Linked DNA regions of Niveibacterium microcysteis. The protein of the gene in region 2 interacts with the protein of the main gene of each other region in a pairwise test. Links are inferred from orthologs where the notes say so. Each region holds a gene or a part of one and is shown on either strand. Other genes may lie near its edges. The genes, in order: JY500_RS00670 and JY500_RS06345.

Region 1 (2,969 bases), 1.2 Mb from region 2 along the record:
CAAGATGAAAGTCTGCAACGAAAAGGCAACCGGCAAGACGGGTGACGACCGCAAGAAGTTCATGAGCGAATGCCTTAAGGGTTGAACCCTCGCCGCTGCGACCAAACCCCGCCCTTAGGCGGGGTTTTTGTTTGGAGCCAAGGCGCGGCTGGCCGCTGCCGCTAGAATTCAGAGGCGGAGTCCTCAGGGGTAAGGCCATGACAGAGCCTGTGCTGATCGTGATGTGCAACTTTCCTGACGCGGCGACGGCAGAACGCATCGCGCAGCGTCTTGTGGAACGTCGGCTCGCCGCCTGCGTCAACATCCTTGCGCCGATTCGTTCGATCTATCGCTGGCAAGGCGCCGTCGAACAGGCAGAGGAAGTGCCGGTCCTGATCAAGACCGCCGCATCCCGCTACGCGGCGCTCGAAGCAACGTTGCTAGCCGAGCACCCCTATGAGGTGCCAGAGATTCTCGCAGTTGAAGCAAATCGCGGCGCCGCGGCCTACCTGCAATGGGTGGTCGCGATGACCGAACCTGACGAACAATTGCCCGACGGGCTCTAGAAACACGACCGATGAAGTTCCTGATCTCGCTGTTGCTTTGCTGCCTCACAACAAGCGCCCTTGCGGCGCCGGAATTGCTGGAACCCGAGAAGGCGTTCGGCGTCACGGCCGAAGCCAAGGACTCGAAGACGATTTCGCTGCATTTTGCGATCGAGAAGGGTTACTACCTCTACAAGCATCGGTTCGCATTCGAGCCCAAGGACGCTACCTTGACGCTCGCACCCGCCAGCTACCCTGCCGGCGAGCGAAAGCAGGACGAGTTCTTCGGTGAAGTGGAGATTTTCCGCGGCGACCTCGCAGTCTCGGTGCCCGTTGCGTCCGGAGCGCTCGGCAACGGACAACAGCTGAGCGTTACATACCAAGGCTGTGCAGACGTGGGGGTTTGCTACCCACCGCAAACGACATTGGTGACGCTCGGCGGCGCCGAAGGTGGCGGCTTGCTGTCGCGCGCGCTTGGCAAGCTCGGTGCTCGTGACGAACCCGCCCCGGCTGCCACCGCGCCCGCGATCGCGGCGACAGTGCCGGTCACCGCGGACGAGAGCGGGCGTCTTGCTGGGCTGTTGAGCACCGGCAAGCTCTCATTGATCCTGCTGAGCTTCTTCGGTGCCGGTCTGCTGCTTGCCTTCACGCCTTGCATGCTGCCAATGCTGCCGATCCTCTCCGGCATCATCGTAGGCCAGGGCGCACACGTGACCCGTGCGCGCTCAACCGCCCTGGCAGGCGTCTACGTGCTGGGCATGGCGCTGACCTACGCGGTGGCGGGTGTAGCGGCGGGTCTTTCCGGCACGCTGCTGTCGGCGGCATTGCAGAATGCCTGGGTGCTCGGCGGCTTTGCGGCGATCTTCGTCGTCCTTGCATTCGCGATGTTCGGCTTCTACGAACTGCAACTTCCCTCGGCATTGCAGAGTCGCCTTTCCGACCGCGCCAACCATCAGCGCGGCGGCTCAGTGCTGGGCGTGGCGGTGATGGGCGTGTTGTCGGCCCTGATCGTCGGCCCCTGCGTCGCGGCGCCACTCGCCGGCGCCTTGCTCTACATCGCCAAGACCGGTGACGCGCTGCTCGGCGGCGTGGCGCTGTTCGTGATGGCGCTGGGCATGGGCGCCCCGCTGATTCTGGTGGCCGTTGCCACGCGCGGCCTGCTGCCGCACGCCGGCCCTTGGATGGAGTCCGTCAAGCGCAGCTTTGGCGTGATCCTGCTCGCGCTCGCGCTGTGGCTGGTCACGCCGGTACTGCCGCAGGTTGTCGTGATGCTGGCGTGGGCCGCGCTTGCGATCGTGTGCGCCGTATTCCTGCATGCGCTGGACCCACTGCCACCGCAGGCAAAGGGCGCGCGGCGCTTCTGGAAGGGGGTCGGGGTACTGTTGCTGATCGTCGGCAGTGCGCTGCTGATCGGCGCTTTGGGTGGCAGCCGTGATCCACTGCAGCCACTCGGCTTCCTGCGCGGTGCAACGGCCGCCGAGGCCAATACGAAACTGCCGTTCCAGCCAGTAGCCAGTGTTGCAGAGCTTGATGCCCGGCTCGCCGAAGGGCGGCCGGTAATGCTCGACTTTTACGCGGACTGGTGCGTCAGCTGCAAGGAGATGGAGCGCTTCACCTTCAGCGATCCGCGCGTCGCAGCAGCCCTGAAAGACACGCTGCTGCTAAAGGCGGACGTCACCGGCAACACCGAGGCGCACCAAGCGCTGCTGAAGCGCTTCGGGCTGTTCGGCCCGCCCGGCATCGTCTTCTTCGACGCTGCCGGGAAGGAAATCGATTCGAGCCGGGTCGTCGGTTTTCAGCCCGTGGATGGCTTTCTTGCGACACTCGCAGCACGCAGCGCGCAAAAAAGTGGGTCGTGAAGCCCCCGCCTCACGACCCGATACGACTACCGACCACGAACCTCGGATCCGTGGTTTGGACCACCGGAGCCGAAAATCCCGCCACAAGGGAGCCATGCAACGGGATCGGGGCGCATTCTGCCTTAAAGGTGAGGCACCTGTCTATGCGCATGGCATTTTTGTGTGGAGTTCTTCGCAGCTCAGCAAGCCGACACAGGCACTTGCGACGCTTGCATTGTAGACGACCGGTCTAGTACGATTCGCCCCATGAACCGGACCACTGACACCCGCGAGCACATCCTGCAGACCGCCGAGAGCCTGATTCTCGGCAAGGGCTTCGCCGCCGTGGGGCTTGGCCCGATTCTCAGCGCCGCTGGCGTACCCAAGGGCTCCTTCTACCATTGGTTCCCCTCCAAGGAAGCGTTTGGGGTGGCCTTGCTCGAGCGCTACTTCGAGCGCTATCTCGAAAGCCTCGATGAGCGTTTTGGCAGCGCCGCCGGCACCGGACGCGCGCGGGTGCTCGGCTATTTCGCCGACTGGATGGACCGCCAGCGCGACGGCGGCTGCGCGCAGCAATGCCTCGCGGTAAAGCTGGCCGCCGAAGTGG
Region 2 (10,587 bases):
GGCTGGCGATACGCATCAGGTTGGTTGCACGGGCGACACCGTGCAGCGCCGTCGCGAGCGTTTCACGCAGCGCGTCGCCCCCCTGCTCCGGCTTCCAGGCCAGCGTAAGCGAACCGCTGCGCAATTCGGCCTCGCAACGCTGACGCTCGGCCGCGGCCTTGCGTGCCTTGCAGCTGACGCCCTGCAAGGCCGGCGGCACCAGCATCACGCGGTCGCGGAACGCCACGATCGCCACGTCGCCGGCATCCGGCGCCTTGAGCCATTCGATCTGCGCACCGGCGATACCGCTCTTCTGCAGGGCGACAATCGGCGCCAGCGCGGGGCAATTGCCCTCACAGGCGTTGGTATCAACCACCACGCGCAACTGATACTGGCCTGCCACCCGCAGCAGGCGTGCATGCGCGGCCGCCGGGATCTCCTTCGGATCGAGCACCGGCTTGCCGTTCTGTGCGACAAACGTCAGCGCGGATGACGACAGCGCGACGTTGTGCGCCTCGGCATAACCAATCGCGGACTCCGTCTTGTCGAGCGGGTTCGCGACGATGGCGAAGAGTGAGCCTTCGGTAATGCGCGACAGCGCACCGGCCGGTATCGCGGGCGTCGCGGTGCGGTCCAGCTTCCATTGCTGAATCGGTACCGCGTCCTGCCCAAGCACCGGGGCGTCGAGCTGGGTGCCGGAAAACAGCGGCGTCACGCGCGTCTGATTCATGCCGCCGTACTGGCTCAGCACATACTGCGCGAGTTGGCGGTATGTCATCACGGCGCCGGATTCGAGCGCCTGCATCAGCGTGAAGCCGAACAGGCCGAAGGGTTTGCGATCGGGATGCCCGAGCGGCAGGCGCATCTCGGGTGCAAGTTCCGTGGTCTGTGCGGCGTAGAAGAACACGCCGCCGCCCTGCCCTTTCGCACTCGCGAATGGGTCTGGCGCGGCTGCGTCGCTCTTGCCACGCGAGTGCACGGCGTCGGCTTCGGCGCGATCCATCGCCTTGCCCGGCACGCCGAGCGCCTGCGGCGAAATGTGCCGATAGCGGATCTCTGCGCTGTCGTCTGCACCACGCACGAGTGTTGCGCTATGGCACGAATCGAAGACCCCCCAGACGAAGGCGCCCTTGTCGATGATGCGATCGACCGCGCGGCGGATCTCGAAATCCACCAGCGCGTTCTGTACCTTGCCGCCATCGTCCGACTCATCCCACTTGCCGATGTCGCGCGGCAGGAAGATCTCGAACAGGCCGTCCGGTTCTTCGCGCCCTTCGGGCGTGTTGCGATCCGCAGGCTCCTGGCTGCCGTGGCCCGAGAAGTACAGCAACACATAGTCGCCCTTGGCGGACTGCGTGGCGAGGCTGTCGAGCCCCGCAAGGATCGCTGCGCGCGTCGGCAAGCCACTGGCCCCCGCGACACCATCCGCCAGCAAGGTGATGTTGCGTGGTGCAAAGCCACGCTGCTGCAGGATGTCGCGCAGGCGCTGCACATCGTTGCGCGGCCCTTCGAGCTGGTAGTTCTTCGCCAGCGAGGGATACTCGGACACGCCCACGATCAGCGCGCGCATTTCGCGCGCCTGGGCGGGCATCAAGGGAATCAGCAGTGCCAGTACGACACCGAATGCGGACTTGGCGATTCGCCCCACGAGCGACCTCCGGCGAGTTCATGGAACACGGGCGCCGACCACCCCCCGGCCGGCGCCCGTGCTGACAGCCACCGCGTCCGGTGCTGCCGAACGGCAACACCCAGGCGCGGTGCTGATGATCAATTGGTGATCATCACATACTCGTTGGCGATGCCGCGGTTGCGCACGCGGATCGTGAACGTGCCGGTCCAGCGCGGCGTCCAGCCGCAGACCATGTCGTCGGAGTTATCGTCGTCCTTGCAGACCAGGTTACCGTTCTCGTCGTAGACGTAGAGGTCGAGGTCCGAGTCACCGTCACCGCTGACCAGCACGCGCGCCGGCTCTTCGCCATTGAAGGTCACGTCGAACGAGTCCACCTCACCGCCGCCCACGACCGTATGTATGCGGCCAGGCCCGCGGTCGCGACCGCGCGCCCCGGCCTTCGCCACATCGTCCGCCAGCGCGATGACATCCGGGCGACCTTCCGCCAACGCCTTGGCGCGGGCCAGGATCGCGTCCGGCGCATAGATATCGGGCTTGCCCTTGTCCGCCGCCGGCTTGCCGCCCGTGCGCTTGACCGTCGCGTCGCGCAGGCCCGCTTCCTTGAGCATCTTTGCCGCAGTGATCAGCGCCAGGGGATCGCCACTGGCGTCGCCATAGCGCGTCAGCGCATGCGCCGTTGCGACACGATCGACCGCCGCCGACGCCGGCGTCGCCGCCGCATGCTTGGTATCAACGTTCGGCTTCTTCGTCGCCGCCGCAGAGGCGGACACAGCAAATGCAGCCGCCATCGCGGCGATCAACAGCTTGCGGGTCAGGGACATTTATCGAGGCTCCTGTTCGCACGGCAAAGCGTGCTCGGGTTCAGGCGCAAATCGCCAAATTTGTATTTTTCGTTCAATTTAACAACAGGGCATCCAACCCTGTCATCAGAATCGCCGACAAGGCAAGCACATATCGGCCGGAGCGTCAGGCCCCTTGAGCGGAGCGCGACAAGACTGGCGACCATTGCCTACGACGAATCAAAGCTCGCCTCATCAGGCCGCCGTTCGCCGAACCCCAGACAGAAATGTGTTGCGTAACGTCGCCACTCCACGTGTCGACGTCATCGTGGACGGCGTGATGCGCGTTGCCTGGTCAGCCACCACTGTTTTCAGCCACCTGCCGGCATCGCCCGAGGGCCGGCATCGCGCCAGCCCCCCACGCAGCCATTCAAGAAGGATCAGACCTTGCCCGCTCCGCACCTGCTTCAGCTCTGCCTCGCCAGCGTCCTCGTCGCCGCGAGCCTTCCGGTCGGCGCGGAAGCTTTGCGTTGCGGCAACAACCTGGTCAGCCCAGGCGACACGAAGACGACCGTCATCCAGAAATGCGGCGAACCCGCCCGCAAGGACTACCTGTGCAAGCGAAAGCGAAGCTACACGCGGCTTGCCGACGGCGTCGAAACCGAGCCGGTACTCGTCACCGTATGCGACCAAGTGGAGGACTGGACCTACGACGCCGGACCCGGCACCTTCCTGACAGTGCTCCGCTTTGAGCAGAACGAGCTGAAATCGGTGCTCTACGGCGACCGAAGCAACTGAAACCCACTCGACGCGCCGCCGCCCGCATGCGAGATCGGTAAAACACGGCGCCTGCAGATCGCACAAGGAAAAAACCGCCACTTTGTGGTGAAATCAGGACACGGGTCGGCCTGAGTGCCGCCCCTGTCCGCAAAATCGCCTTCGTTGGAATCAGCCACCCGAGCAGTGCCGGGGCGCAGCCCGGGCCGCGGACCAACCCGGCCATCGGCCGCCAAACCATCTGGAATCTGCTTTGTTGGCACTCAAGACTCTTCGCAACTGCAACGACGCCCCGGTAAAGCCGTCCAGAACACCCGCCATGCCAATCCGCTGTCGCAACACGGAGTTCGGAGAGTGACGCAGCCTGCAAGCAGTTTGTCGGCACACGATCTGGCGTGCGTACGGGGTCACCGGACCTTGTTCGAGCACATCCATTTCACGCTCACCGCGGGCGAGTGGATGTATCTGCGCGGCAGCAATGGCGCCGGCAAGACGAGCATGCTGCGGCAGCTCGCCGGCTTGGCCCACCCGGCGGCCGGCAGTGTACGCTGGAACGATGAGGACATCCGCGAAGCCGGCGACGCCTATCGCGAGGCCTTGCTGTTCCTTGGCCACCACTCCGCCTTGAAGGAAGACCTGACGCCGCTTGAGAACCTGTGCCTCGCCGCCGCGTTGGACGGCCATGCGCTGGATGAGGCGACCGCGCTAGTCGCCCTGCGCCGTTTTGGGTTAAAGGGCCGTGAGGAACTGCCGGTGAAGTTTCTCTCCCAGGGCCAGCGCCGGCGTGTGCTGCTCAGCCGACTGCTGACGCGCAAGGCGAGCCTGTGGATTCTTGACGAGCCGCTTGCCGCGCTCGACACCCGTGCGGTGGATCTGCTCGGCGAAGTGCTCGCCGACCACGTTGGGCGCGGCGGCATCGCGATCCTCACCAGTCACCAAACGATTCCACTGCCCGGCGGGCGCGAGCTGATGCTGGAGGGCGTGGCATGAACGCGCTGCTCGCTGTCATCCGTCGCGATCTGCTGTTGGCGCTGCGGCGCAAGAGCGAAGCGCTGACCGCGCTGTTCTTCTTCGTCATTGTCGTGAGCCTCTTCCCGCTCGGCATCGGGCCCGACCCAAACCTGCTGCGCAAGATCGGCCCCGGCGTGCTGTGGGTCGCGGCGCTGCTCTCGACGCTGCTCGGGCTCAACCGCCTGTTCGCCGACGACTTCGCCGACGGCACGCTCGAACAGATGGCGGTATCGCCGACGCCGCTCGGTTGGCTGGTGGCAGGCAAGATCCTTGCTCACTGGCTGGTGTCCGGCCTGCCGCTGGTGTTGCTCGCACCGATGCTGGGGCTGCAGTTCGATCTGCCGGTCGATGCGCTGGGCTTGCTGACGCTTGGCCTGCTGATCGGTACGCCCTTGTTGTCGATGATCGGCGCGATCGGCGCAGCGCTGACGCTGGGCCTGCGCGGCGGCGGCGCGCTGCTGTCGCTGATCGTGCTGCCGCTCTATGTGCCGGCGCTGATCTTCGGCGCCGGCGCCGTTGAAGCGCAGATTGCCGGCCTGCAGGCTGGCGGACACCTTTCTTTGCTGGCAGCAATGCTGGCTCTCTCGGTATTCTTCGCGCCGCTTGCCGTCACCGCGGCCATCAGGATTGCACTCGAATGAGCTTTCGCCTTATCAACTGGTTCCGTTATTCCAGCCCCGCTACCTTCTACCCGCTGGCGGGCAAGCTGATTCCTTGGTTCACCGCGCTCGCCGTGCTGTTCGGCGTTGCCGGGCTGTGGGTGGGCTTCTTCGTCGCACCGACCGACGCGCAGCAGGGTGAGGGCTACCGCATCATCTTCCTGCATGTGCCGGCCTCGTGGATGTCGATGTTCATCTACATGGTAATGGCCTTCTGGTCGGCGGTCGGGCTGTCCTTGAACACCCGCCTGTCCGGCATCATGGCCACCGCGCTGGCCCCGACCGGCGCGATCTTCGCTGCGCTGTCGCTGATCACCGGCTCGCTGTGGGGCAAGCCGATGTGGGGTACGTGGTGGATTTGGGATGCGCGGCTGACTTCGGAACTCCTGCTTTTCTTCCTGTACCTGGGCTACATCGCATTGCGCGCCGCAATCGACGACCCGCGCCGTGCGGACCGCGCCTGTGCGGTGCTGGCGCTGGTGGGCGTGGTCAACATTCCAGTCATCTATTTCTCGGTGCAATGGTGGAACACCCTGCACCAGGGTTCATCGATTTCGCTAACCCGATCCCCGTCAATGGCGCACACCATGCTTTTGGGCATGCTGCTGGTCGCGCTGGCGGCGTGGATGTATTCGATCGCTGTCGCGCTGACCCGCGCGCGCGCCATCATTCTTGAAAGGGAACGGCACACCGACTGGGTTGTCCGACTGCCGGAGCTGAACGCATGAACTGGAATTCACCTGCCGAGTTTTTCGCCATGGGCGGCTATGCGCTGTACGTCTGGGGCAGCGTCATTGCCTGCGTCGTAGGGCTGGTCGGCGAACTCTGGCTGCTGCGCCAGCGCCGCAAAGCCATCCTGCAGAGCCTGCGCCGCGAAAGCCGGGCCAATGCCATTGAAGCTGAAGGAAATACCGCATGAAAGCCCGCCACAAACGCCTTGCGATCATTCTGGGTGCGCTCGCCTCGCTCGGCGTCGCGACCGGGTTGATCCTCAACGCGCTCAACAGCAACATCGCGCTCTTCGTCACCCCCACCGAGGTGGCCGAGGGCAAGGCACCTCAGGGCGCCGCCTTCCGCGTAGGCGGCCTGGTGAAGCCGGGCAGCCTCAAGCGTGATGGATTGACCGCACGTTTCGTCGTCACCGATACCGCGAAGGACATTCCGGTGGCCTACACCGGCATCCTGCCGGACCTTTTCCGCGAAGGGAAAGGCGTTGTCGCGCAGGGCAAACTCACGCCGAGCGGCGAATTCACCGCCACGGAAGTGCTCGCAAAGCACGACGAAAACTACATGCCGCCGGAAGCCAAGCACGCGGTGGAGCAAGCCCACAAAGCCGGAGTCACGCTCAAACAATGACCCCCGAACTCGGACACTTCGCGCTGATCCTGGCGTTTCTGGTCGCGATCCTGCAGGGATCACTTCCTCTTATCGGCGCTCATCGCGGCGACCGCACCTGGGTCGCCCTGGCGCGGCCGCTGTCGCAGGCGCTGTTCCTGATGCTCGCGACCAGCTTCGTGTGCCTCGCGATCGCCTTCGTCAATGACGACTTCTCGGTGCGCTACGTCGCCGAACACTCGAACTCGCAACTGCCGTCGATCTACAAGTTCGCCGCAGTGTGGGGCGGCCATGAGGGCTCCTTCCTGCTCTGGCTGCTGATGCTGTCGGGCTGGACGCTCGCCGTGTCACTGTTTTCGCGCAGCCTGCCCGATGACATGGTGGCGCGGGTGATCGGCGTGCTGGGGCTCGTCGCCGCCGGATTCCTGGTCTTCGTGCTGGTCACCTCGAACCCGTTCGATCGCCTGATTCCGGCCGCACCGGACGGACGCGACCTCAATCCGCTGCTGCAGGATCCGGGCCTTGTCGTGCACCCGCCGATGCTCTACATGGGCTACGTCGGCTTCTCCGTGGCCTTCGCCTTCGCCCTTGCCGCATTGCTCGCCGGCCGCCTGGATGCCGCATGGGCGCGCTGGTCACGCCCCTGGACGCTGGCTGCCTGGGTCTCGCTGACGCTCGGCATTGCGCTCGGTTCGTACTGGGCGTACTACGAACTGGGCTGGGGCGGCTGGTGGTTCTGGGACCCGGTCGAAAACGCGTCCTTCATGCCCTGGCTGGTCGGCACCGCGCTGATCCACTCGCTGGCTGTGACCGAAAAGCGTGGCAGCTTCCGCAACTGGACAGTGTTGTTGGCGATCAGCGCGTTCTCGCTGTCGCTGCTCGGCACCTTCCTGGTCCGTTCCGGCGTGCTGACTTCCGTACATGCCTTCGCGACCGACCCGCGCCGCGGCATCATGATCCTGATCCTGCTGGCACTGGTGATCGGCGCTTCGCTCACGCTCTTTGCCGTACGTGCGCCGAAGAGTGGCCTCGGCGGCCGCTTCGCGCTGCTGTCACGCGAAACCCTCCTCTTGTGCAACAACGTATTGCTGGTCGTTGCTGCCGCGTGCGTGTTGCTGGGTACGCTCTACCCGCTCGCGATCGACGCGCTTGGCCTGGGCAAGCTCTCGGTGGGCCCGCCCTACTTCAACTCGGTCTTCGTGCCGGTGGTACTGCCGATCTTCCTGCTTGCCGCGGTCGGGCCCCTGCTGCGCTGGAAAGAATCAGCGCTGAAAGATCTGCTGCCACATCTGCGTAACCCCGCACTGTTCGGCGTGGCAGGCGCGATTGCGCTGCCGATGCTGGCCGGTAAATGGACCCTCGGTGCTGCAATCGGAAGCTTCTGCGCGCTGTGGCTGGCCGCATCGATGCTGCTGCAACTGCGCGAACGCCTGCGCACCGGTCGCCCGCCAGCGGCCTACTGGGGCATGCAGATCGCGCACTTCGGCCTGGCGATCAGCATTCTCGGCGTCGCATTCGTGAAGCACTATGAAGCCGAGCGCGATGTGCGCATGGCGCCGGGCGACACCACCGTCGTCGGCGGCCACAGCTTCAAGCTGATCGGCGTCAGCGAACGACAGGGCCCCAACTTCGTCGCGATGGTCGGCGAAGTCGAGCTGTCGCGCGATGGCAAGTTCATCCGCACGCTGCGGCCGGAGAAGCGTCAGTACAGCACTTCCGGCATGCCGATGACGGAAACCGCGATCGACACCGGCCTGTTCCGCGATCTTTACGTCTCGCTCGGCGAGCCGCTCGACGGCGGAGCCTGGGCGGTGCGGGTCTACTACAAGCCGCTGGTGGACTGGATCTGGGGCGGTGCACTGCTGATGGCGCTGGGCGGCATTCTGGCCGCCAGCGATCGTCGATACCGCCTGCGCAAACGCGAGGCGCTGGCTGCTGAAGGAGCCCGCGCATGAAACGCGTGCTGCTGATTCCGATCGCACTGTTCGTGGTGCTGCTGGGCTTCCTCGCCGTTGGTCTGAACAAGGATCCGCACAGCATCCCCTCGCCCTTGATCGACAAACCCGCCCCCGCCTTCCGCCTGCCTCAGCTCGGCACGGAGGGCAAGACCTTCAGCCCGGAAGACATGCGCGGCAAGGTCTGGATCCTCAACGTGTGGGCTTCGTGGTGCGTGTCCTGCCGCGACGAGCACCCGATACTGGTTGCGTTCTCCCGCACGAACACGGTTCCCCTGGTGGGCCTCGACTACAAGGACAAGCCAGAGGACGCGAAGCGCTGGCTCGCGAGCTTCGGCAACCCCTACCAGATCGTCGCTATGGATGCCGATGGCCGCGTCGGCATCGACTATGGCGTGTATGGCGTACCCGAAACCTACGTCATCGATCGCAACGGCGTGATCCGCTACAAGCAGATCGGCCCCGTCACCCAGGAAGTCCTGGACCAGACCATCCTGCCCCTGATCCGGAAGCTCTCGACATGAAGCGCCTGACCCTGATGTGCGCAGCACTCTGCCTCACTGGCAGCGTGCTCGCCGGCGAAGCACGCCCGCTCGCGGAAGACCCGGTGGTCGAACAGCGCATGATCGCAATCAGCGAAGAGCTGCGCTGCCTCGTCTGCCAGAACGAATCGCTCGCCGGCTCGCATGCCGAGCTGGCCGAAGATTTGCGCCGCGAAATCCGCACCATGATCCGTGCCGGCAAGTCCGACACTGAGATCATGGATTTTCTCGTCGCACGTTACGGCGATTTCGTGCGCTATCGCCCACCGCTAAAAGCCACCACCGTGCTCCTGTGGGGCGGCCCTTTCGTGCTGCTCTTGGGCGGCATTGCCGGCCTGTTGATGCACTTGCGGCAACGTAACGCCCAAACCGACGCCCCCCTCGACGAAGCGGAACGCCGCCGCGTCGCCGCGCTGCTTGCCGACGCCGACAAACGGAACGTCTCTCAATGACCACCTTCATCATCGCCGCAGCCCTGATCGCCCTCTTCGCCCTCGCACTGATTGCGCGCCCGTTCATTTTCAGCCGCAAGCAGCACGACGAAGTCAGCATGGCGCGCCTCAACGCCCGCATCCTGCGCGACGAGATCGCCACCCTTGAGCGCGAGCGCGATCGTGGCGCCCTCACCGCCGCCGAATTCGACGCAGCACGCGAAGACATTCACCGCCGCCTGCTCGAAGAAGGCGACACTGCCGCGCCGGTGCAGCGCGCCAGCCGCCCTTGGCTGACCTTGGGCCCGGTTGCCCTGATGCTGCCGTTGCTGGCCGTGGTGTTGTACCTGCAACTCGGCACACCGGCGGCCGTCACCGGCAACCCGCATGCAGCCGCAGCGCCGAACGGCATGCCCGACATCAACAAGATGGTCGAGAGCCTCGCCGCAAAGCTCGAAGCCAACCCGGACAACCCCACCGGCTGGGCGATGCTGGGTCGCTCGTACAAGGTCATGAACCGTTTCGCCGATGCCGCCGCTGCCTTTGAGCGCATCGGCCCTGCGCTGGAGCAAAACGCCGACTGGCTCGCCGAATACGCCGATGTGCTCGCCATGAACGCCGGCGGCAAGCTGGAAGGCAAGCCTGAAGCACTGGTCAAGCAAGCACTTCAGGTCGATCCGAACAACCAGCTTGCCCTGATGCTGGCCGGCTCCGGCGCTGCCGGTCGTCACGACTACGCTGCGGCGGTTGGCTACTTCGAGCGCGCGCTGCCTCAGGTTGCGCCGGAATCCGAGGACGCCCGCTTCCTGAAGGATGCAATCGCACAGGTCAAGGGTCAGATGGGCGGTGCCGCGCCCACAGCGCCAGCCGCCGCCGAACCCACCGCAAAGGCCCCCGAACAGGCGCCGGCCGCCAGTCAGCGCTCGCTGGCGCTCGCGATCGGCATCGCGCCTGCCATGAAGGCGGAAGCCAGCGGCAAAACACTGTTCGTGATCGCCCGCGCCCCTGGCGAACGCATGCCCCTGGCGGTCGTCCGCCGCAGCGCCGACACGCTGCCGGCAACCATCACGCTGGACGACAGCGCCTCGCTCAATGCCCAGCGTCCGCTCTCGAGCGTAGCCAAGCTCGAAATCGAAGCGCGCATCTCGGCATCGGGCGTCGCACAGGCCGCCTCAGGCGATCTCTACGGCACTGCCAACGTGGCAGACGCCAGCGTATCGGCCCTCGCCCTTCAAATCGATCAGCGCCGGCCCTGATCGCCCGCTATCGGGGCGTAAATCGCCCCGATAGCCTCCACCCCGACGTAAGCGACGTACGCAGTGCGCACGTCTCGCTCTGCACGACAACCGCACGCCGAGAGAACAACGTAGCCTCGCAGTGGCATGCGCGGCACAAGCGATCGCGCCCCCTCCCAATCAGTGTCAAGCTCGCTCGGCGCAGGGAATTCATTCTGAACAGCGCTGCACTCGACGCGCATCAAGCGTTCCGT

Evidence for each region.
Region 1: the proteins of JY500_RS06345 (region 2) and JY500_RS00670 interact in binary tests that used the Escherichia coli proteins (3 or more experiments, as listed by UniProt). The link is inferred for Niveibacterium microcysteis from one-to-one orthologs.

What each region holds. Positions count from the first base shown.
Region 1 is NZ_CP071060.1:151,242-154,210, reverse strand. It holds JY500_RS00670 (protein-disulfide reductase DsbD), read left to right. Parts: upstream 1-556; coding sequence 557-2,383; downstream 2,384-2,969. Other genes in the region: JY500_RS00665 (TetR/AcrR family transcriptional regulator), read left to right, coding at 2,630-2,969; cutA (divalent-cation tolerance protein CutA), read left to right, coding at 198-545; JY500_RS22360 (PsiF family protein), read left to right, coding at 1-85. UniProt on the Escherichia coli protein: Required to facilitate the formation of correct disulfide bonds in some periplasmic proteins and for the assembly of the periplasmic c-type cytochromes.
Region 2 is NZ_CP071060.1:1,364,978-1,375,564, reverse strand. What follows is about bases 6,886-9,885. They hold JY500_RS06345 (DsbE family thiol:disulfide interchange protein), read left to right. Parts: upstream 6,886-8,121; coding sequence 8,122-8,649; downstream 8,650-9,885. Other genes in these bases: ccmI (c-type cytochrome biogenesis protein CcmI), read left to right, coding at 9,116-9,885; JY500_RS06340 (cytochrome c-type biogenesis protein), read left to right, coding at 8,646-9,119; JY500_RS06350 (heme lyase CcmF/NrfE family subunit), read left to right, coding at 6,886-8,125. In the rest of the region: JY500_RS06390 (caspase family protein), read right to left, coding at 1-1,627; JY500_RS06385 (PPC domain-containing protein), read right to left, coding at 1,747-2,430; JY500_RS06380 (DUF2845 domain-containing protein), read left to right, coding at 2,836-3,186; cytochrome c biogenesis heme-transporting ATPase CcmA, read left to right, coding at 3,520-4,155; heme exporter protein CcmB, read left to right, coding at 4,152-4,817; heme ABC transporter permease CcmC, read left to right, coding at 4,814-5,563; heme exporter protein CcmD, read left to right, coding at 5,560-5,754; cytochrome c maturation protein CcmE, read left to right, coding at 5,751-6,191; more of JY500_RS06350, read left to right, coding at 6,188-6,885; more of ccmI, read left to right, coding at 9,886-10,354. UniProt on the Escherichia coli protein: Involved in disulfide bond formation. Catalyzes a late, reductive step in the assembly of periplasmic c-type cytochromes, probably the reduction of disulfide bonds of the apocytochrome c to allow covalent linkage with the heme.